DNA from 3 places in the Weizmannia sp. WK01 genome. Region 1 is predicted to be linked to each of the others. Evidence: riboswitches for the same ligand, from Rfam matches in the RefSeq annotation. Region 1 holds a riboswitch; each other region holds the start of a gene.
The links. A riboswitch is a leader RNA that binds a small molecule or an ion and turns the genes downstream of it on or off. The one in region 1 is predicted to bind thiamine pyrophosphate.
Positions count from the first base shown of each region.

Region 2: linked by a shared signal. The riboswitch ahead of OF158_RS03775 (MTH1187 family thiamine-binding protein) and the one ahead of thiT (energy-coupled thiamine transporter ThiT) in region 1 are both predicted to bind thiamine pyrophosphate.
Region 3: linked by a shared signal. The riboswitch ahead of tenA (thiaminase II) and the one ahead of thiT (energy-coupled thiamine transporter ThiT) in region 1 are both predicted to bind thiamine pyrophosphate.

Region 1 covers NZ_CP109616.1:1,645,577-1,653,140, reverse strand. Annotated here, with positions in the region: gene OF158_RS07620 (3D domain-containing protein) at 1-178, opposite strand, end outside; gene OF158_RS07615 (FAD-dependent oxidoreductase) at 392-1,921, opposite strand; gene OF158_RS07610 (CBS domain-containing protein) at 1,989-2,459, opposite strand; gene OF158_RS07605 (MBL fold metallo-hydrolase) at 2,528-3,382, opposite strand; gene thiT (energy-coupled thiamine transporter ThiT) at 3,579-4,169, opposite strand; TPP riboswitch at 4,218-4,318, opposite strand; gene OF158_RS07595 (SOS response-associated peptidase) at 4,376-5,050, opposite strand; gene OF158_RS07590 (oxygen-dependent tRNA uridine(34) hydroxylase TrhO) at 5,431-6,405, opposite strand; gene OF158_RS07585 (DNA topoisomerase III) at 6,610-7,564, shown strand, end outside.
Region 2 covers NZ_CP109616.1:825,379-832,942, reverse strand. Annotated here, with positions in the region: gene OF158_RS03805 (homoserine dehydrogenase) at 24-1,319, shown strand; gene thrC (threonine synthase) at 1,324-2,388, shown strand; gene thrB (homoserine kinase) at 2,385-3,305, shown strand; gene OF158_RS03790 (ABC transporter ATP-binding protein) at 3,336-4,085, opposite strand; gene OF158_RS03785 (ABC transporter substrate-binding protein) at 4,082-5,080, opposite strand; gene OF158_RS03780 (ABC transporter permease) at 5,077-5,874, opposite strand; gene OF158_RS03775 (MTH1187 family thiamine-binding protein) at 5,825-6,148, opposite strand; TPP riboswitch at 6,230-6,332, opposite strand; gene OF158_RS03770 (amidase) at 6,922-7,564, opposite strand, start outside.
Region 3 covers NZ_CP109616.1:897,784-905,347, reverse strand. Annotated here, with positions in the region: gene allB (allantoinase AllB) at 1-103, shown strand, start outside; partial or broken gene thiW (energy coupling factor transporter S component ThiW) at 614-1,131, opposite strand; gene tenA (thiaminase II) at 1,171-1,962, opposite strand; TPP riboswitch at 1,999-2,088, opposite strand; gene OF158_RS04090 (alpha/beta hydrolase) at 2,419-3,312, opposite strand; gene OF158_RS04085 (hypothetical protein) at 3,616-3,870, opposite strand; gene OF158_RS04080 (class I SAM-dependent methyltransferase) at 4,396-5,172, opposite strand; gene rlmD (23S rRNA (uracil(1939)-C(5))-methyltransferase RlmD) at 5,496-6,887, opposite strand; gene OF158_RS04070 (acyl carrier protein) at 7,260-7,564, opposite strand, start outside.

The sequences.
Region 1 (7,564 bases):
TGGAAAGTTGGTTATTTTGTTTTAATGTTTTAACGGATGTATTGTATTTTTGAGAGATCCCCCAAAGTGTATCCCCCGGTTTTACGGTATAAGTATCCGGCGCTGCGGCTTGTGCATTGACAGCCATTACGCTTGTGATTGTCACCGCAGCTGCAAGTGCTGATACTGCTTTTTTCATAAATTGTAACCTCCTCTTTTTGCCGGCTTTTGTGCCAACACCGTAAATCCTAACACACGGATTTAACAGGCGGATAACGGCAAAATGTTGATTTGGTTACACAAAAACGCTTCTTTGTAATCCCGTGAAAAATTTGTAACATAGGCATAAAGTCACGAATTCGCGCATAGAAGCAGAAAAACACCGTCGAATTGCGGCGGTGTTTGCAGCACTTTAGTCCTGTTGATCGATTTTTTTCAGCGGTTCTTTCGCCGGCCCTTCTACCACTTCGCCTGTACAAGCAAACCGCGAACCGTGGCACGGGCAGTCCCATGTGCGGTCTCCCGAGTTCCATTTCACTTCACAGCCCATATGGGTACACGTCGTATCAAGCAGATAGATGTTCCCGTCCTGGTCTTTGTAGGCGCCTGCCCGCTTTCCATTGATACGGACAACGGCCCCTTCGTCATTTTTTAACGCATCTAAAGATTGATTCCGCATGTCAAGTTTTCCTTTGACGAGCTGCCCGGCAACATCGACATTTGCCGAGATAAATTTTTTGACCATCGGATCCGCTTCAAAACGCTGCGGGGAAAAGATACCGGCATAAGGATTTTCTTTTTGCATAATCCGGTCCCGCATCAGCATGGCGGCGAGATGGGTGCCGGTCATCCCCCATTTGCGGAACCCTGTTGCGACCATGACCCTTTCTTCATTTTTGGTAATGGGGCCGATATAAGGGATTTTATCTAATGTGGTCATATCCTGGGCTGACCAGCGACAGCAGAATGCCCCTATTCCGAATGTTTCTTCTGCAAATTGCTGCAATGCTTCATAGTGGCGGATCTCCGGTTCCCCATGGCCGGTTTTATGGTTCTCTCCGCCGACCAAAAGCAGTTTTTCCCCGGCTCCTTCCGCTTCCCGGAATGAACGCGACGGCTGCTCCGCATTAATGTACATGCCGCCCGGAAAAGGTTTTACAGGTTTCACGGCAAGCAAGTACGAACGTTCCGGATACATTCTTGAGAAATACAAGCCTTTCGCATTGTAAAAAGGATAGTGTGTACAGATGCAAATGTATTTGCACGTCATGGTATGCCCTTTTTCCGTTTTGATTTTTAATGGGCTGCCAAAATCGATATCTTTCGCAGTGGTTTGTTCAAAAATCGGGACATTTTTGTCCATTAAATATTCAATCAGTGCTTTTAAGTACGAAAGCGGATGGAACTGTGCCTGCCCGGCCATTTTCACCGCTTTTTTCCCGGGAATCCCGTCCGGCAGCGAACCGATCCATTCTCCCGGGATGCCGAGGGTTTCATACGCCTGCATTTCTTTTTCCAGTTTTTCAATATATGCATCGGAATTGGTATAGAGAAAGGCATCCTGCCGCGAAAAATCACAGCGGATCCCGTGCTTCAGGATCGTTTGTTCAATGAACGATGCAGCTGTTTCGTTTGCTTTGTAATAAAGGGATGCTTTTTCTTTTCCTATATGCTGGATCAATTCATCATAAATGAGCCCGTGCTGTGCGGTGATTTTTGCCGTCGTATGCCCGCTTGTGCCATTTGCAATGGATCCGGCATCAAACAGGATCGTTTTATACCCTTCGTTTGCCAGCAAATAGGTAGTTACAATCCCGGCCATTCCGGCACCCACAACGGCCACATCGGCTTCCATATCCTGCGTTAACGATGGAAATTGCGGCATCGTGACCGTTTTGCGCCACAACGGTTCAGGAGATTGCGGCATTGAAGTTCCGTTCATGATTTGACCTCCCCGAAAGACTGTTATGTATAGTCTTCCCCGGGGAGGCCGGTCTAAACATTGCGATTTAGCTGTTGAGCAATTTATCCGTAATCTGGCGCATGATATCGCCTCTTGAGATGACGCCGACAACACGCCCTGCCTGATTGACGACCGGAAGCTTTTTAAAATGGTGTTTTACCAGAATCCTGAGCGCATTTTCAAAATCGTCTTCAGGCCTTACCGTATACAGTTCCCGCCGTTTCATAATCTTTTCCACCGGGAAGTCCAGGCTGTGCACCAATTTTTCATTAAAGTCTTCCTGCTCATTTACCACGATCGTAATATAAAAATCGTAAACGGTCCGTGCTTTTGGCTGCAAAAAGCGGATGACATCCCCGTCGCTGATCATACCGAGTAGCTTTCCTTCCGCGTCCACGACCGGTACGCCGCCGATCCGGTGGTGGGCAAGCACCTTTAACAGTTCCCGGATCGTTGTCTCTTTTTTTACCGTAATAACATCCCGGATCATAAAATCTTTGACTTCCAATTTTCTCACCCCTTTATATCCATCCATTTACAAATTATTGTAAACCTTTGCGGGGAAGGAAGCAATGAACAAACCGCCTATTGTGTGCCATCTACGTATTTCCCGTGATCCGGGAGCGCGATTTCATCAAATCTGGATGCAAGGTCCTCAAGCCCTTTCCGCAAGCCGGAGCCAGACATCGGGATCCCGTGGCCGCAAACAGCAGTTTCCGGCTTTAAAGCAGCTAATTTTTCAACTGAGCGTTTGGCCGCTTTCCAGTCATTTGTAAAATAGCGCGGCGGCCCGTTTACTTCCTGCCTTTGCACCAGCACTTTCCAAAATTCATCCTGCCTGACGGTGATAAATGCGTCCCCCATGATCAACACGCTGTCTGCTTCCCTGAAGAACGACACATGCCCTCTCGAATGGCCGGGCGTATGGATCCATTTCCAGCCCGGCAAAAACGGGACCGTCCCGTCTTCGGGAAGGGGCTGGACAGCATGGCCAAGATCAACCGGTTCATTCGGATAAATCATGGAAATCTTCGCCAGCAGGCCGCCTTCAACGGACGGATCGGGATCCGGATACGTTTCACGCCCGGTTAAATAGGGCAACTCCAATCGATGTGCAAAAACCGGCACGTCCCACTTTTCCAATAATGGCGCAATCGCTCCGACATGGTCAAAATGGCCGAGCGTCAGTAAAACCGCTTTTGGTTTTGCCTTTTCCCCGAAGCGTGCCCGCACGGCTGAAAATATCGCTTCGGCAGAACCCGGCATGCCGGCATCCACGAGGACAAATGCATCGGTTCCGGCCCTGCCGATCAGGCACACATTGACAATTTGGATGGTAAGGCAATAGATATCCGGCAGCAATTCCCTGCCTGTTCCGCTCTCAATCGAAGTCATCGGGATGACCCGGTGGCCAAACGGGTGATGAATGTCTTTGTCCATAAAATCCCCTTTCTTTCATTTTCCTTCTATTTATCTTTTCCCGTTTCTCGAAAGCCTTACCCGTAGCCTCCTATCATCAACCGAAAAAGCAGTAAAAACCGGACTACCGGCTTTACAAGGCGCCTGTTACCATGAAGCCTCTTTCCTTCAGCGAAAACGGCAAGGCGCAGTTGGCCTTGCCGTTTTCAAGTTGCTTTTATGCCGCATGCCTGTGCGGATTGCGGTATTTTGTCAGCAGCTGCGGGGCGGCATTCAAGAGAATCGCCGCAACAGCTGCGCATAAAATCGCATTCCCAATCATCGTGCCGCCGTTCATGATGAGAGAATAGAGAAACGCCGACTGTCCTTTAGGCGCATAGGAACCCCAAAAAATCACGCCGGCTACGAAATGCCAGAAATAGCGGGCAAAACTTCCGGTAAGAACGGAAAGGCATATCCAAAAAGTCATCGTGCCCTTTTTATCGTGACGACAGCTTCTTTCGACAAGCGGCCGGAAAAGCCCGGAAAACCCGATGAACGAAAAAGCGACCGGATATTCCATGATGCCCTGAAGCGGGTTAAGAATATCATTAGCATCACCGGTGACGATCTGCAGCAGGCTCCAAATAAATCCGGAAGCAACACTTGCTTTAAATCCCCAGCGAAAAGCGACCACAAAAATCGGCAGCATGGCAAACGACAGAGAAATCGCGGACGTCACCTTAATGGACGGCAATAAGTCCAACACGAGCGCGAACGCCGCAAAAATAGCCGCTTCAATCATAGCCTGTAAACTTAATTTGCCCATAAAAAAATCCCCCTTTTGGTATGCATGAACATAACGAACCATGGGAGGACAAAAGAAATTCCACATCCCTACGCCGGCATTAACCGGACAGGTTCAAAGGGTCAGAACATGGCGTTCACTCTCAGCTTAACGCTCCCCCTGTGGTTACGTTCATGAAATTGTCACCTTTATGATAAACTTTTTGCCACAACATTTCAACAAAAAATTTAATCTTTTGGCAATAACAGCTCCGGAAAATTGTTTTTCGGCGAATTGACGCGTTCAGATACGGCATACATTTCCATTAGGTCTGCATCATACTGCGAAAGGAGTGGCAACAGCCGGCCCGCCTCAGTGACCGATGTGTCCAGCCATTTTTCTTCATCTTCCCTGCGTAAAATCACCGGCATCCGGTCGTGAATTTTTGCCATCATCCTGTTCGCCTTTGTCGTTAAAATCGTGCAAGTAAAGACCGGATTCCCTTCCTGGTCCATCCATTTTTCCCAAAGCCCGGCCATCGCAAAAATGCCCCTGTTCTTAAGCCTGATCCGCATCGGCTCCCGGGTGCCGTCTTTTCGGTTCCACTCAAAAAAAGAATCGGCCGGAATGAGGCAGCGCCGCCTTTTCACTGCCTCCCGGAAACCCGGTTTCTGAAATACGGTTTCGCTTCTGGCATTGATCATCTTATGCCCGATTTTCGGATCTTTTGCCCAGGAAGGAATCAAGCCCCATTTTAAAAAACCGAGTCTGTACTGCCCATGGGCGCTGATCACGGCAGCCACCATTTGCGAAGGCGCGACATTATAACTTTTGGCATATTCACTGCTTGAAAAAGAAGCTTTGGCATGGAACCTTTCTTCCAATTCATTTACAGATGCCGTTAACGTGTACCTCCCGCACATCCAAATCCCGCCTTTCTTTCTATCCTGAAAATATTGCCCGCTGATTTTCATCCTCTGCCATACCGCGTATGAAGCGGCAAAGATGCCCATTTTTCCCCATTTTACACAAAAAACAGGCAGATAAAAAGGATTTGGCCCAGTTGCACCAAATCCTTTCTCTGTTCCGGAACGCACCGCTTGTTAACCCTGCCCCCGAGCTGGGATGTTTGCAGCAGTTCCCGGTTTTTCTTCTCTTTTTCACATTCCGCTCTTTAGGCCTTGTTTCTTTCAAGAAAATGCCGTTTCCGAAGCAAGGAATCGTTCCGGCAGGGAGCGAGCACGGTTTCCATGCCCTTTTTCACCATCCGCTTTTCGGATAGTAAGGTTAAAAGCCGCACCGTTTACCGGTTTAACGCCGCGTCTTCTTCTTCGATCCGGCGCAGCCGTTCAGCCACTTCTTCCGGTGTAAGGCCGTGTTCTTTTACATATAAGTTATTTGGTACGGTACGGCATTCATGCGAGCAGCTCCGCATATATTTATGTTCATTTTCTTCCGAGCATAAAATTTGCTTGTTGCAGGCCGGGTTGGCGCAGTTGACATAACGTTCGCACGGTTCCCCCGTAAAATAATCCCGGCCGACAACGACATGTTCTTTTCGATTGACCGGAACGGAAATCCGTTCGTCGAATACATACAGTTTGCCGTCCCACAGCTCGCCCTGCACTTCCGGATCCTTTCCGTATGTTACAATCCCGCCGTGCAGTTGGCCGACATCTTCAAACCCTTCTTCCAAAAGCCAGCCCGAAAATTTTTCACAGCGGATGCCGCCTGTGCAATACGTCACAATTCTTTTGCCTTTTAATTGATCTTTATGTTCGCGCACCCATCCCGGCAGTTCGCGGAAAGTGCGGATATCCGGACGCAATGCTCCGCGGAAATGGCCGAGATCATACTCATAATCATTGCGCGCATCCAGTACAACGGTATCTTCAGCCAGCAGCGCCTCGCGAAATTCTTTCGGGGATAAATATTTTCCCGTTTTTTCATTCGGATTGATATCTTTTTCAAGCCGCAGCGTAACAAGTTCCTTGCGCGGGCGGACGTGCATTTTTTTAAACGCATGGCCATCTGCTTCATCTTCTTTAAAGACCATGTCCCGGAACCGGGGATCGGCGTGCATCTTTTCTTTATATTTGGTTGTTTGTTCAACCGTTCCGGAAACGGTGCCATTGATCCCTTCTTTGGCAACGAGGATACGCCCCTTTAAACCGGTCTCTTTGCAGAACTGCAAATGCTCGGCTGCAAAGGCTTCCGGATTTTCAATTTCAACATACTTGTAATACAATAAGACTCTGTACGGCTTTGTTTGTTCCATTATTGATAACCACCTATCCAATTATATTTGCAAGATATAATGCAGGCTTTCAGGTTACACTGTCTCTTACAAACCACAATTTTACCAAAAGCCCGTTTGTATTTCAAAATTTTCACTGTGAAAACAGAAGAAACGAAATGATTTATCAATCCTGTTTGATGCGTTATACTTGTTCAGACAGGAATAAAAGAAAGGTGTTATGCAATGAAATCGCTTGTACTCGCCGAAAAGCCGAGCGTCGGGCGCGAACTTGCGCGCGTCCTCGGCTGCACGGAAAATAAAAAACGTTATATTGAGGGGCCGCGCTATATCGTGACATGGGCGCTCGGCCATTTGATCGAACTGAAAATGCCGGAAGATTATCATCCGAAATATAAAGAATGGCGTATGGAAGACCTGCCGATTCTTCCGGATAAAATGGAAATTAAAACAATCCGGCAGACCTATCCGCAATATAAAGCGATCGAACAGCTTGGCAAAAGAAGCGACATCAAAGACTGCATTATCGCAACCGATGCCGGGCGCGAAGGCGAACTTGTCGCACGCTGGATTCTGGAAAAAATGCGCTGGAAAAAACCGGTGAAACGGTTATGGATTTCTTCCCAGACCGATAAAGCGATTAAAGACGGATTCAAACAGTTAAAACCGGCAAAGCAGTATGACAATCTGTACCACTCCGCCGTTTGCCGCAGCGAAGCAGACTGGCTGATCGGATTGAACGTCTCCCGTGCTTTAACCGTGAAATACAACGATCCGCTCTCCGCCGGGCGCGTGCAGACGCCGACATTGGCGATGGTGCTCGAGCGCGAACGGGAAATCCAGTCTTTTGTGCCGAAAAAATACTGGACCATTGAAGCGCTCGCCGGAAAACTCGAAGTATCGTATGACCAGCATGGCGAAAAACGGATATTTGACGAGCAAAAAGCAAATGCCATACATGCGGCTTTATCCGGGCAGACTGCCGTCGTGACAGAGGTGATCCGCAAACAGAAGCAAGAGCAGCAGCCGCTCCCTTACGATTTGACGGAACTGCAACGCGATGCCAACCACCGTTTTGGTTTTACAGCAAAAAAAACATTGAACGTGCTGCAAAACTTATATGAACAGCATAAACTCGTTACCTACCCGCGCACCGATTCGAAATATTTGACGAAAGATA
Region 2 (7,564 bases), 820 kb from region 1:
AATACATAAAGAGGTGTGATCAAATGAAATCGGACGTTTCAATCGGACTGCTTGGACTCGGAACCGTTGGCTGCGGCGTTGTCAAACTGATCCGGCAGCATCAGGAGGAACTCGTCCATCAGCTTGGGCGTGAAGTAAAGGTGAAACGAATTCTCGTGCGCGACACCGAAAAGGACCGCGGTGTAGACATTGATCCCGCCTCTGTCACTACAAATCCCGATGAGATACTAAATGACCCGGAAATCGATGTCGTCGTTGAAGTGATGGGCGGAATTGATGAAGCCCGCCGGTACATTGTCAAGGCGATTGAAAATAAAAAACATGTCGTGACCGCGAACAAAGATTTAATTGCTCTCTATGGCCCGGAGCTTCAGGAACTGGCCTGGAAAAACCAGTGTGACTTGCTGTATGAGGCAAGCGTCGGCGGCGGCATCCCGATTATCAGGGGGCTTACAGACGGCCTTGTTTCCGACCGGATCCAAAAAGTGATGGGGATCGTCAACGGGACAACCAATTTTATTTTGACCAAAATGATGGATGAAGGCGTTTCTTATGACGAGGCGCTGAAAGAGGCACAGGAACTTGGTTTTGCCGAAGCTGACCCGACATCAGATGTGGAAGGCCTGGATGCGGCAAGGAAAATGGCGATTTTGGCAAGGCTCGCATTCTATACAAATGTGAAACTTGAAGATGTGGAAGTGGAAGGCATTACCCATCTTTCATCCGCAGATTTGCATTATGGGAAAACGCTCGGGTATACGATGAAGCTGATCGGCTTGGCGGAATGCCAGGATGAACATATTGAAGTGAGCGTGCAGCCGGCGTATATCGCCCAAAACCACCCGCTTGCTTCCGTGAAAAACGAATTCAATGCCGTTTATATTAACGGGGAAGCAATCGGCGAGGCAATGTTTTACGGGCCCGGCGCCGGAAGCATGCCGACTGCGACCGCGGTCGTGAGCGATTGTATTGCCGCGATTAAAAACATGCAGCTCGGCGTGAACGGCCGGAACCTCAGGGGCCCGCGCTTTGAACGGAAACTCATGCCGCCTGAGCAGCGCTACGGGCAATTTTATATCCGTATGCATTTAAAAGACCAGGTCGGCGCATTTTCAAAAATTACAGCCGCCTTCAGCGCGCTCAATATCAGCTTTAAACGGATTTTGCAGACGCCTGATAAACGCGATGAGCTTGCGGAAATCATCATTGTTACCCACAAAGTGTCGCTCGACCGTTTCCAAAAGGCGCTCGAACAGTTAAATGAAATGCCTGTTGTCAAAGAAGTGAACAGCTACTACCGTGTTGAAGGAGAGGCATAAAAACATGAATCAATGGCCAGGATTACTCAAACAGTACAAATCATTTTTACCCGTCACAGACAAAACACCGGAACTGACATTATTTGAAGGCAATACGCCGCTTATCCCGTTTGCCCGCCTCTCGGAAAAGCTCGGCGTGGAATTGTACGGAAAATTTGAAGGTTTGAACCCAACCGGCTCTTTTAAAGACCGCGGCATGGTGATGGCGGTTGCGAAAGCGATCGAAAACGGCAGCAGGTCCGTTATCTGCGCCTCCACCGGCAACACTTCCGCTTCTGCGGCCGCCTATGCCGCAAAAGCCGGAATCCGGGCAATCATCGTGATCCCGAGCGGAAAAATCGCGCTTGGCAAACTGGCACAGGCCGTTATGTACGGCGCTGAAATCGTGGAAATTGATGGCAATTTTGACCAGGCGCTTAAAATCGTCAGGAAAGTAAGCGAAACTTCGCCTGTTACACTTGTAAACTCGGTTAACCCTTACCGGCTGGAAGGCCAAAAAACGGCAGCTTTCGAGATTTGTGAGCAGCTGGGTTCAGCACCCGATGTCCTTGCCATCCCGGTCGGCAATGCCGGAAACATCAGCGCGTATTGGAAAGGATTCAAAGAGTTCAATGAGAAATTCGAAACCGGCCTGCCGGAAATGCACGGCTTTGAAGCGGAAGGCGCAGCTGCCATCGTCCGGGATCGGGTGATCGAAAACCCGGAAACGGTCGCCACCGCGATCCGGATCGGCAACCCGGCAAGCTGGAAACTGGCTGTCAACGCCCGCGATGAATCAGGCGGCGTGATTGACTCAGTGTCAGACCCGGAAATCCTTGATGCGTTCCGGCTGCTCGCCCGCAATGAAGGAACGTTCGCCGAACCGGGTTCATGTGCGTCCATCGCCGGTGTCATCAAGCAGGTCAAAACGGGACAGATCAAAAAAGGAAGCAAAGTGGTTGCTGTCCTGACCGGAAACGGGCTAAAAGACCCGCAGACCGCCATGTCCCAAGTCGAAGTCCGGCCTGCCGTGCTGCCGGCAACGGAGGAAGCCGTGACAGATTATCTTTCGAATGTGATCCATGTATGAACAGGCTGGTTATCCGCGTCCCCGCAAGCACGGCAAATCTCGGGCCCGGATTTGATTCAGTCGGCATGGCGCTCAACCGTTTTTTAACGCTTGAAGTGCTTAGCAGCGAGGAATGGGTTTTTGAACAAGTATCACCCCTTTTGCCGCCGCTTCCGGAAGACAGCGACCCTTTTATCTTAAAAATTGCGCGGCAGGTTGCGGATTTATACGGCGTGCAGCTTGCCCCGTGCAAAGTCATTGTTGACAGCGAAATTCCGCTTGCTCGCGGGCTTGGCAGCAGCGCCTCAGCCGTTGTGGCCGGCATTGAACTTGCCAACTTTGCCGGAAATCTCAGGCTTTCGCTTGCAGAAAAGCTGGACATTGCCACCCGGATCGAGGGGCATCCGGATAATGTCGCGGCATCCCTGTTCGGCGGGCTCGTTGTTTCAGCCGAGCAAGGGGACGGACGAGTCGAAGTCGTGCCGTTTTTTGACATTATGGCGGATTTGCTCCTGTTTATTCCCGATTATGAGTTAAAAACGGAAGATGCGCGCAAAGTGCTTCCTGATTTTTATGCACGGAAAGAGGCGGTAAAAGGAAGTGCGGCCAGCAATCTTTTTATTGCGGCGCTCATAAGCGGCCAGTACGAACTGGCCGGAAAAATGATGGAACAGGACCGTTTTCACGAGCCGTACCGGACAAAATTGATCCCCGAATTTTTGGAGATCCGCCGGCTGGCTAAATCACTCGGCGCGTACGGGACGGTCATTAGCGGCGCCGGCCCGACGGTTATTTCGCTTGTGCCGTCCGGGCAGGCAGAGGCCATGGCAGAAACGATCCACGCCCATTTTCCGCATGTGCTGGTTGAACCGGCCAAAATTGACCGGACCGGCCTTTCCGTCGAAAAATATGCGGCATCCAATATGCTGAACTTGTAAAAAAAGGTTTGGAGCATCTCCAAACCTTTTTTATTTCCCCAAAAATGAGGCAAGTTCTCTTAACAGTTCATCTTTGTCTTTTTTCAACGCATCCGAAGAGAGCATCTCCCATTTCCGCGGGCGCGGCAAATGCACCTTCAATTCGTGAATGATGGCGGACGGCTGCTGCGACATGACAAAAACACGGTCCGATAGCAGCACGGCTTCATCAAGATCATGGGTAACCATAAGAATCGTCTGGTTTCCTTTCTCCCATGATTCGAGCAGCCAGCGGTGGACATCCATTTTAGTAAAAGCATCGAGCTTCCCGAACGGTTCGTCTAGCAGCATAACCGGTTTTTCGCATAAATACGTGCGCAAAAAGCTGATCCGCTGCCGCATGCCGCCGGAGAGCGAGGCGGGATAGTGGCCGGCGTAATCCTCAAGGCCAAACTGCCGGAGCACCTCCATCCCCCGCAAAACCCGTTCCCGTTTCCGCACCCCTTTTATTTCAAGCGGCAAAACAATGTTTTGCAGTGCCGTCCGCCAAGGCAGAAGCAAATCCTGCTGCGGCATGAAACCGGCGGCATCCTGAACCCCATCCGGTTTGCCGTCAAGCAGCACTTTGCCGCCATTCGCCTTTTCAATCCCGGCAATGATATTTAACAGCGTGCTTTTTCCGCATCCGCTCGGCCCGATAAAAGTACAGAATTCACCTTTCCGGATCGTTGCGGAAATGCCTTCCAGCACTTTTTTCCCGCCAAATGTTTTCGTAATACCTTCCAATTGCAAATACGTCATGGCCGGTTTGGAAGAAATTCGTTTGTGTAGGCAGCCTTGATGTTGATTTTTTTCTTAATGACTTTATGGTCATAAAGGAAGTCCATATAACGGCGCCACACTTCTTCCTTCTGTACCCCCCATTCCGCGGCATCGTCCTGGTACTTCGTGCTTAGCCACTTCTGGCTGGCGCGGACAAGCCCTTTATTTGTATCCGGCACGTCCTTAATCAGGATATCGGCGGCCTGTTCCGGGTGCTTGATTGCAAATGTATAGCCTTGAGCCGTAGCCTTCATAAAAGATTTGACAAGAGGTTTATCCCCTTTGGCCAGTTTTTCGCTTGTAATGATGACCGGGCTGTAATAATCAAGCGCAGGGTCGAGATCTTTGACCATGATAAGATTCAGTTTTTTCCCGCTCCGCTCTGCCTGGATGCCGTCCCAGCCGTAATAAATCCATTCAAAATCCGCTTCACGCCCGATTGATTTGAAAAAATCCGTCTGGCCGAGCACAATATTTTTTACTTTGCTGTAGTCGGCGCCATATTTTTCCATGACCGTTTTGATGACGGCTTCTTCAGACGGCGAACCCCAGCCGCCGTAACGTTTTCCTTCAAAGTCTTTCGGAGAAGTGATGTTGTCTTTTTTCAAAGAAGCAAAGCCGGAAGTATTGTGCTGGATAATCGCGGCAATGGACACAATCGGAATTCCTTCCGTCCTTGCCGTGGTGACATTTTCCTGATAACTGACCCCGAAATCCGCTTTCCCGGAAGCCACCATTTGTTCAGCCGTAATATTGTCCCCCGGCTGGATGATTTTCACATCCAGGCCCTGCTTTTGAAAATAGTGTTTTGTTTTAGCTACATACAGGCCGGTATGATTGGTGTTCGGAAACCAGTCCAGCACAACCGTCACCTTTTGCAGCGCTTTTTTGCTGCTTTCCTTCTGCCCGCTTCCGGCGCATCCGGCAGCAAGCAGCAACATGGCCGCCTGCAAGATGATTAACATTTTCTTCATTGATGATCTTCCTTTCGGTATACCCATGGTGCGGATAGCCTTTGCAAACATTCAACAGCGCCGTATAAAAGAAATGTGAGCCCAATGATGACAGCAGAGATAGCAAACAGGCGGGCCGTCATAAAAGATTTCGTCGCCCTTGTCAGCATGACGCCGAGCCCTTCGCTTGCGCCGAGCCACTCACCGATAATGGCACCCATCACACTATATGTAACGGCAATTTTTAAACCGGAAAAAAAGTAAGGGAGCACAGCCGGAAATTTGACTTTCCGGTATAGCTGCCATTTTGAAGCATGCATGGTCTTTAACAGTTTCACCAAGTCATCATCCACCGTTTGAAACCCTTCCAGGATGCTCAATGCCAGCGGGAAAAAGCAGATTAAAATGACCACAATGATTTTTGACTGGAGCCCGAATCCGAACCAGACGATTAAAAGCGGCGCAATTGCCACAATCGGAATCGTTTGCGAAACGACCAAAAGCGGCCGGACCAGCATCCGGAAAACGGGAACCATATCCATAAAAACGGCAATCGCTGCGCCAATCACAATGGAAAAGGCTAGTCCGATCAATACTTCTTTTGCAGTTTGCCAAATATTGGGCCAAACCATCCATTGCAGGCTTTTCAATTCCTGCCATACTTCCGTCGGTTTTGGCAGCATCCATTCACTGATATGAAAGCCGGCCGTTACCCCTTGCCAGACGAAGAGCAAAAAAATGAGCCAGGCAGCCGTGAGCGCCGTGTTAACGAACCGGCTGCGGCGTTTGTTCGCGATATTTTGCAATTTTTTCATCCATTGTCACCCCGGTGCTTGGCCGGTAATGGATTTTGATCGATGTGAGGACATCAATCGCACCGGCTTGAACGCAAGCATCCTGCGCTTTTTTGATGATCTCAAGCAGCTCGTCAAGATCGCCTTCCATCGTCGTTTCCATTGCCCCGACTTCATAACGTACGCCGGCATTTTGGACGACTTCGATCGCGCGGTCGACGACACCGTATAAGTCATCACTTTTAATATGCGGAACAACTGAAAAAGAAACCGTTACTTGATTCGATTTTTCCATCAAATTCTCCTCCTTTTTTTCAAATAAAAAAGCTTTCATTGCATGCGCAAGAAAGCCTGTCCATCCAAAACATGCCGAAACATGCTTCAATATGAGACTCCCTACGCTGGCATTATCCAGATCAGGTGAAGGGTCGATGCAAAGCGGCATCCTCTCAGCCAAACCGGCTCCCCTGCTTTTTTTCCTTGTAATTTTATTGTAACATGAAAGCCATCCTTTTTGGCAAAAAATTTTCAATAGGATGGTGCGGTGCGCAAGCCGGCCTTTGCCTGCCTTGGTAAAGATTGGGGCGTTAAGATAGCGGGGATTTTTGACGGCCTTCCTTAACATAGAACGCCTCTACGTTAAGATAGCATGTCTTTTTTTCGGACTTCCTTAACATAGAGAGTTCTACGTTAAGATAGCGGAACTTTTTGCCGGCATTCCTCAACATAGAACGCCTCTACATTAAGAAAGCGGGCATTTTTTTCGAGCTTCCTTAACGTAGAACGCCTCTACGTTAAGGAAGCGGGACTTTTGGGCAGCCTTCCTTAACATAGGACGTCTCTACATTAAGAAAGCATGTCTTTTTGTCGAGCTTCCTTTCTATGTTAAGATAAATCCTGCTTTTTTCACCCTTCCTTAACATAGAACGCCCTACGTTAAGATAGCGGGGATTTTTGGTCTCCTTCCTTAACGTAGAGTGACTCTACGTTAAGGTAGCGAGGATTTTTCGCGGCCTTCCTTAACGTAGAGTTCCAACCCGTGCGTAAGTAACGCCGCTTATTCATGCTTTAAAGGCAAGGGTTTCCCTGCATGCCAACCCAAAGTTCCGACTGTTCGAGCGCATAAGCGACATCCAGCAGCCAATGTTCATTTCCTTTCGGCGCAACCAGCTGTACCCCTAAAGGAAGCCCGGCCGCTGTTACATGAACCGGCAGGCTGATCGCCGGCTGCCCGGTTAAATTGGCCAGCTGCGTAAACGGGGAAAACGTTAAGCTCGGTTCAAACATATCATAGACAAGTGCCTGCTGCTTTTCTTTCGGAAGTCCGGTAACGCCAAACAAGCGATCCCGCTCTTTCCCGGTTTGGGTAAGTTCCCCGATTTTCGGTGCCGGAAACGCGGTTGAAGGCGTGATATACAGGTCATAAGTCTCATGGAAAGCAGCCATTTGTGCTGCGGCTTTATCCCACTCCGCAAGGCTCTTTGCGTATTCCGCCGCCGTGACATTTTTCCCGGCAGCATACAAGACCCACGAAACCGGCTCCATATCTTTTTCCGTAAGCGGGCGTCTAAGTGCGCTTTCCAAATCCGAAAGTTCCGCCGCCATTTCCCCGCAGTTCATTAAATAATAGTTTTCCATCAGCCGCCTGCCGTCAACACCGTTTTTGGCTTCTTCCACAAGATGGCCCTCCTGCTCCAGCCATTTTGCCGTT
Region 3 (7,564 bases), 750 kb from region 1:
ACAGCTCGTATTTGATCTGGATGGCGGTGGTATCAAGGGTGAGCCGGTTGGCAAATGGATCCGGCCAGCGAAGGTTTCAGACTATGCCGGAGTGCCGTCATAATGCCAACAGCATCAGGCTCTGCTTTCAAGAGCCTGTTGTTGCTGGCACAGATTTCGGGACAGGAATAAAAATAACGCAAGACAGCTTGCTGTTTTCAAGAGCCTGGTTTTGCTGGCATGGATTTTGACCGGTTATCAATGGCTGGCAACCTGTATGCACCATGGCAAATGCCTTCAATCCTCCGTGGTGCTTCGTTCAAATGTAAATGTAAGAGGAAGCTCGTATTCAATCTGGATAGCGGCTGTATACAGGCGAGCCGGTTGGCAAATGGATCCGGCCAGCGAAGGTTTCAGACTATGCCGGAGTGCCGTCATAATGCCAATAACATCAGGCTCTGTTTTCAAGAGCCTGATGTTGCTGGCACAGATTTCGGGACAGGAATAAAAATAACGTAAGACAGCTTGCTGTTTTCAAGAGCCTGGTTTTGCTGGCATAAATTTTGACCGGTTATCAATGGCTGGCATCCTGTATGCGCCGTGGTAATGCCTTCACTCCTCCCCGGTGTTTCGCTCAAAACTTACGGTTGCTTACGGTATGATTGATCATTCTGTCCCACCCTTTATTTTTTTGTAAAACTTTTATCAAAACATAGCCAAAAATGGCCCCTGCAAAAGAGCTTAAAAAGAAGGCAGGGATAAATCCGAAAAGCGTTGACGCTTGGCCGAGTAAGAAAACAACAATGGGATAACATGCCAAGGCACCGAGAATGCCTGTCCCCATAACCTCCCCAACAAAGGCAAAAATGAGCTTATTCGTCTTCGCGTACAGATAAGCTGCCAAAAACGCGCCGATCATGCTTCCCGGAAAGGAAAAATACTCCCTGTCCCAAGCAAGTTACGTAAAAGCGAGGATATAAAAGCTTGCGTAACCGCATAACCGGGGCCTAGCAAAACAGCCGAGAGTATGTTGGCAAAATGCTGTACCGGAAAAATTTTTGCAAAACCAACCGGGATATAAATCAAGCTGCTGGATACAGTTGTGATAGCTGCAATAACTGCAGTTGCTGTTATTTTTTGTGTTTTTCTCATTAGAACCAACCTTCCCTCCTTTTTAGTTGTGAATGAAAATCAGACCGGCCAGTCTTGTTTTTTATCGTTCATATCCCAAAATAAGTATTCATACTTTGAGGCTATTTGAAAATGGCGTTCTAAGACTGCCAATTCCGTTTCTGATTTTCCGCTTGCCAGTTGGTCCATTAAGTCAATTAACCACTGCGTTCCGGAGCCGAACGTTTCTGAAGAATAGGTTTCGATCCATTTCTTGTAAGGATTGGCCTCCAATGTGTCTCGATGATTTACTTTTAGCAGTTTCCCAATTTCCCAATAATCCCAGGCACACGGCAACAAGCAGGCAACAAGTTCAGCCAAGCTTCCATTGGCGGCCACTTGCAGCATATAACTCGTGTAAGCAAGGTTGATCGGCGTTGGTTGGGTTGCTTCTAAATCCGTCCGAGTAACGCCAAACTCGGCAGCGTATTGGCGGTGCAGTTCCATCTCAAAATGCAACGATTCATGGAGCACCGCAGCAAATCTCGTCATCATGCCGAGGTTACCCGCTTTCACAACACCCATGGCAAACAGTTTTGCGTACTCAACTAAATATACGTAATCCTGCTTTAAATAATAGATAAATTTATCTCTTTCTAAAGTTCCGTTCCCCAGTCCCACGACAAAAGGATGGTTATGGTTTTTCTCCCAAATCGGCTGGACATTTTGATATAGTCTTTCTGTAAAAGATCGTTTCAACAATGATTCCTCCTTGTTTACCGGAAAGCCGAATGCGGTTTGCAGGCTGGTTTCACCCTTTGCCCCGAGCAATGGCAGGAGGAGCATCCTCAAAATAAAAAAACCGCCCTCCATCGGAAAGCGGGTGTATCAATTACAAATCATCAGGTGTAATTTCATCACCTACTTCCCTTCGCTAGTACGAACTAGATCAGGTTCAAAGGGTACTTCTCAGCCAACCCGGCGCCCCTAGTAGATTATTATGAATATTCATTTACATTACTCTTACCATATCATAGTATCGTATTTTGTGCAACAGGAGATTTATTGTCCGTCTTTTAAGTTTTTGTAAAATATGGAAACAGAGCCAAAGAATGTTGACTCAAATGCTGCCTGTACCACGCTTCAGTTCCCGAGATACGGTATTTTTATTACAGCCAACCATATCAGTGATTACTTGCATGGATTTCCTTCTGCACGAAGGGTGGCAATCTTCACCATAGATAAACCCCCGTATTGATTGCGTTTTTATCGCAAACGGTTTATCATGGTTTTTTTCATTTATTTAGCTTGTTGCATTTGATTATCCAACTAGCCTTTTGTAATTTTATCAAAAAAGCCTATATAATCTACTATTGCATTTTCAAAATAATCACCTAAATAAATATCGAAATGTCCACAGTCATACTCTTTTATCGTTGCTTTCTTGGAGCGTTTTGCACACTTTATGGTTGCCCAAGCAGGTGCTAATGTATCTTTCCGACAAACCGCATAAAATATCGGTATTCCTATATTTTTAGTGTATCTACTAGGCGAATATTTAAAGAATTCTAAAACCGATCTTGCGGGGGCTTTATTCACAAACTTTAAATTTTCAGGCATCAACTTAAAAACCTTTTTGTAGTCAGAAACAGCCATCATCGCTACTTTCCCCGGCGCATCCACCAATTTAATCATGACCGGATGATACCCGGTAATAGAAGATAAAACGTCAGCTATGGCAAAGGGGAATATTTTTAGGGCAGATAGTGGTGAGACCGTTTTCACTGTAGCTAAGGTGTTTGTATATGGGCACTGTGCCACGGTTGCAAGAATATCTATTCGATGAGCTGATAGGGTTATAACGTGTCCCCCACTAAACGAACTTCCAAACAGGAGTATTTTACTATCATCAATGCTATCATTCTTTTTGATGAAATCAATGGCAGAGTTCCAATCTGCAAGTTGTTCTTTTACATTTATCCGTTGTCTTTTATTTCCGTCACTTGCTCCATGGTTACGATAATCAAATAAAAAGCAGGCATACCCGGCAGCAGCAAACCTTTCAGCATATGCGTCCAACCGCATTTCACGCACTCCACCCAAGCCATGAGCCATTACAATGACCGGGCACCTTTTATCTACATTGGGTAGATATAGCCACGCGCTACACCTTGTTCCATTTGAATAAAAGTCAATATCTTCTCGTCGAAATTGATTGTTCATTTTTCTCCCTTCTCCCGCTTCAGGCGAGCACAAACATTGCACGAAATAGAATTGACATATACGTATAAAAATGGCTCCACAGTGAACTACTCTCACTTCGATGGGTCACTCGAAGTAGGGGTTTCTCGACTTATCGTTACTTTACGAGCTAATGAAAGCTGACCAAGCGATCCTTTTTGTTCCAAGCGTTTATGTTTCATACTAACACCAATAAGCATATGCCTTCTTGTTTGTATCCCCGAATATTGCTCAATTCGTCCAGCGCAGTTTGTGACCAAAATACACGATACTCTTTGTCCACGCTTAAGACCCCTTGAAACATCTCCGAAGATACTTAAGCCCCTGTTCTTTGCTGTAAATGCGTCCGTTTCGCCGATCTTCGCGACTCTTTTGAACCTGACGAACAACTTCTTCATCTTTTGCCAGATATTCAACTTCCTTTTCGTTTAGTGCTTGTTCTCCCCGCTTGAAGGTTAAAAATTCAATAAAATCATACACTTCAAGGACATCTTGTTCAGGAATTTGATCAATCATCCGCTTTAATTCTTCACGGCTCACTCTCAAAACGTTTCACCGCCTTGTGGTTTATTTTCTCATTATATTTTTTAAATGCAAACACACTCCACATGGCTCAGGTGCTGTGAGATATCAGGACGTCCTATCCGTTAAGCAGAATCTGGGTTAGCCATGAGACATCTTTTAAAACGATACTCAATCAATAGCGTTTGCTTCGACATTGACGGGCACTGATTCTGGCCCGGCCTAAAATAGTAGTACCGGCCACTTTCCCTAATTTGCCGCGTTTCGGCACTGTCCAGGAAATGGCCGAAAATGGTTAAAAATACTTCAATTTCAGGACTTATATTTCCGGAAATCTATTTTATCAATGTCTTTATAATTGTTATGATCTGCTCTATAGCTATCCTTAGAGGACGCCTCACAAACACATAAATATTGTTCAGGATTTAGTAATTAAAATTGAACATCCCCTTTTGATGCATTTCCAGATCTTCTAATTTTATGCCTGGAAAAATTTGGGAGAGTATGTTGTTCTTACCCGTTGCCCTGCAGGCGGTCAATCAGCTAAATAGTTGCCTTCCATATTGTCCACCGGTCTTTTTCAACGATGTTATTTTCCTTTGTCACCTTTTTCTGGACATAATCGGTCAGCAAACTTAGTTCTTGATCATCCAGTTCATACAAAATGCTTCTTCCTGTTCTTTCACTTATGTCTTTTAATAATTGCGCTTTATTTTCGTGCACCTTTCTTGTTTCCCATAATTTAACTTCTTCAATTTTTTTGAACCCTGCTTCTTGCAAAGCCTCGATGACCGTTTGGCTGCTATGCCTGCGTTTTATTTCCTCATCAATTAATTTTGGAAATAACTCAAATAAATACCCTCTGATGTTTGTGTTATCTCCTTCTAATAAGCAATCATCGGGTGTGCGATCTTGAATAATAAAAACCCCGCCATCCTTTAACAGTCTGTGTGCTTCTTTAAAACAAGCATGCAAATCCCAAAGATGGTGTATTAACGCTCTTTCAATCACCAATTGAAAGCTTTGACTTTCTAAGCCTGTATCATAAGCGTTTCCGAGTTGAAAGGAGATATTTTTATAGTCTTTACAATTTTCCTTCGCTCCTTCAAGAATCGGTTCCGAAAAATCGATGCCTATAACAGTTTGAACGCCCATATCTGCCAGGGCTTTCGAATAAATCCCTCCTCCGCACCCGATATCTAAAGCGTTTGATATATGCTCGACAGTTAGCAGACTTTTCATCATGTCAATCCAGGAACGATCCGCAACACGGGTTGTATAAGTCAATCGATTTTGCTTACTGTGAAAATCAATTCCCATTTCTTATCCCTCATCTCTATTGAAAAATCATATTACTCTAAAAACTGAACTTAGTTTTTTACATTAAGACCAAGTCATCCATTTTACATCCTAATTGCTTTTGCAACCGGTAACAAAATAGCAATGTTTCGCTCATTCTCTCCAGCTTTATTTTATTATACCTCATTGGAAAGAAAAATTCGGAAAATTTTATTACAAATCATAAATATTCATTATAGTCCCGGTAATAAGCCGGCTATTGGAGATTTTTGATTTTGAATAAAAAATCGCCCTGATTTTGGAAAGGTGATTTTCACAAAATCAGGGCTTTGTATCGTTGCTGTTTACACATCTAAAACCAAATGCGCCACGCACTCCACATGCACCGTATGCGGGAACAAGTCCACCGGCTGGACGGCAGTCAGTTTGTAGCCAAACGGTTCGAGTTCTTTTATATCCGTTGCAAATGTGTCCGGGTTGCAGGAGACATAGACAATGCGCGCAGGTTGGGCCCGGCCGATTTTGCGCATCACTTTGCCGCCGGCGCCGGAACGTGGGGGATCGAGGAGCAGCAGTTCCGGGTTGCCGAAGCTTTCCAGCACTTCATCTATCCCTTTGCGTGCATCTTTGGCAAGGAAATATGTGCTTGAAATGCCATTGTCTTTTGCATTCCGTTTTGCCGATTCGATCGAGGATTCAACAATTTCAATGCCGGCAAGTTCCTTGACACGGTCCGCAAACGGCAGCGAAAATGTGCCGACGCCGCAGAACAGGTCAATCATTTTTTCTGTTTTCTCCGGCCGACCCATTTCAAGCGCAAGATCGACGAGTTTCTGTGCCTGTACTGGGTTGGTTTGGAAAAATGTATCGAACCATATCCGGTAACGGTAACCGCCCATTTCATCGTAAATAAAATCACGTCCAGAGAGGACATGTGTTTTTTCCGCCTGTGTCCGGTCTGCCCAATCGGTATTTTCGAGCCAGAGCAGGCTTTTTACTTGCGGGAATTTGCCGGTGATCCGCTCTGCCAAATCGCGGGCCGCTTCAGCTAGTTCCCCATCCGGCGCTTCGGTTGCAAACAGGGCGAGCATCATTTCCCCTGTTGCAAAAGACTGGCGCACCATTAAGTGGCGTAAGAGGCCTTCGTGCGCATCTTTGTCATAGCCTTTTAAGCCATGCTCTTTTACCCACGCGGCCACTTCCATCGCGCCATCCACCATTTCTTTTCCGGCAATCAGGCACGTTTCAAGCGGAATCACTTTCCGGAAATTCCCTTGCTCATGCAGGCCGAGCGATCCATCCGGAGCAAATGTAAATTCCATTTTATTGCGGTAATGCCAAGGATTATCCATGCCGATCGTATCACGGACAAGCGCCGGGTCAAAGCCTTGTGCGGCAATGGCTTCTTTTACATGGACGGTTTTTTGTTTTAACTGCCCTTCGTATGCCCACTGCTGCCAGACACAGCCACCGCAACGGTCAAAGTGCGGGCACATGGGCACCACCCTTTCCGGATGGGCTTTCAGAATTTCATCCGGAAGTGCCTTTCTTCTTCTTTTTTCCGGCTGATCCACGGTGACGCGTACTTTTTCCCCGGGAAGCGTACGCGGAATGGTCAGTTTTAATTTTTTCGCGTTACCAAGTTCATTTTCACGCCAGACAACCGCCTGCCCGGAACCTTTTGCATCAAGGCCGCGGATTTCTGTCACCAATGATTCCCCTTGCAAAATGGCCAATCCAATCTCTCCTTCCATTGAAAAACAAATATCTTGAACACGTTTAAAGTGTAAAATTTTCGATTCAAAAAAACGGGCGTTTCACTGCCTTGTAATAGTATAATGGAAAAAAAGCGGTTTGCAAATGCTGCATCGCACCGTTGTAAGCCATCCCGTAAATAAAGCTTGCTGGGCGAATCCGATTTTCTACCCAATTGATCAGCAAATGCTGTCTCAATATATAGAAGAAACTATCTGCAAAATGCAGGATTCTGTCTTCTAGTACGATGAAACAGCTCGAGCGCAAACTTTTCTCTAGATTTTTATAAACCAAATCTATAAATTTTGCTTATTCAGCAACCCATAAGCAAAACAAAGCCCGTGAATCTAGAGTTATCCACGGGCCTTGTTTTGCTTTCTGATTTCCAGTATTTTTGGCAGTTTGATCGCCAGATGTTCACGACATTTTCGCTGTTTTTCATATATATAGTCTGTTGCCTTTTCAATGGAAACAAGCTTGTTGATTTCATCTTCCTCTATATCGAAATCAAATTCATCCGATAACTCCACAGCTAACTCTGAAAGATCGATCCAGTCCGCACCGAGATCATCGACAAAAAGGGTGTCGTCCTTTATTTCCGAAGGGTCATCATCGAAATCATTCAACACAATGTCGCGCACTCTTTCCCGGATATTTT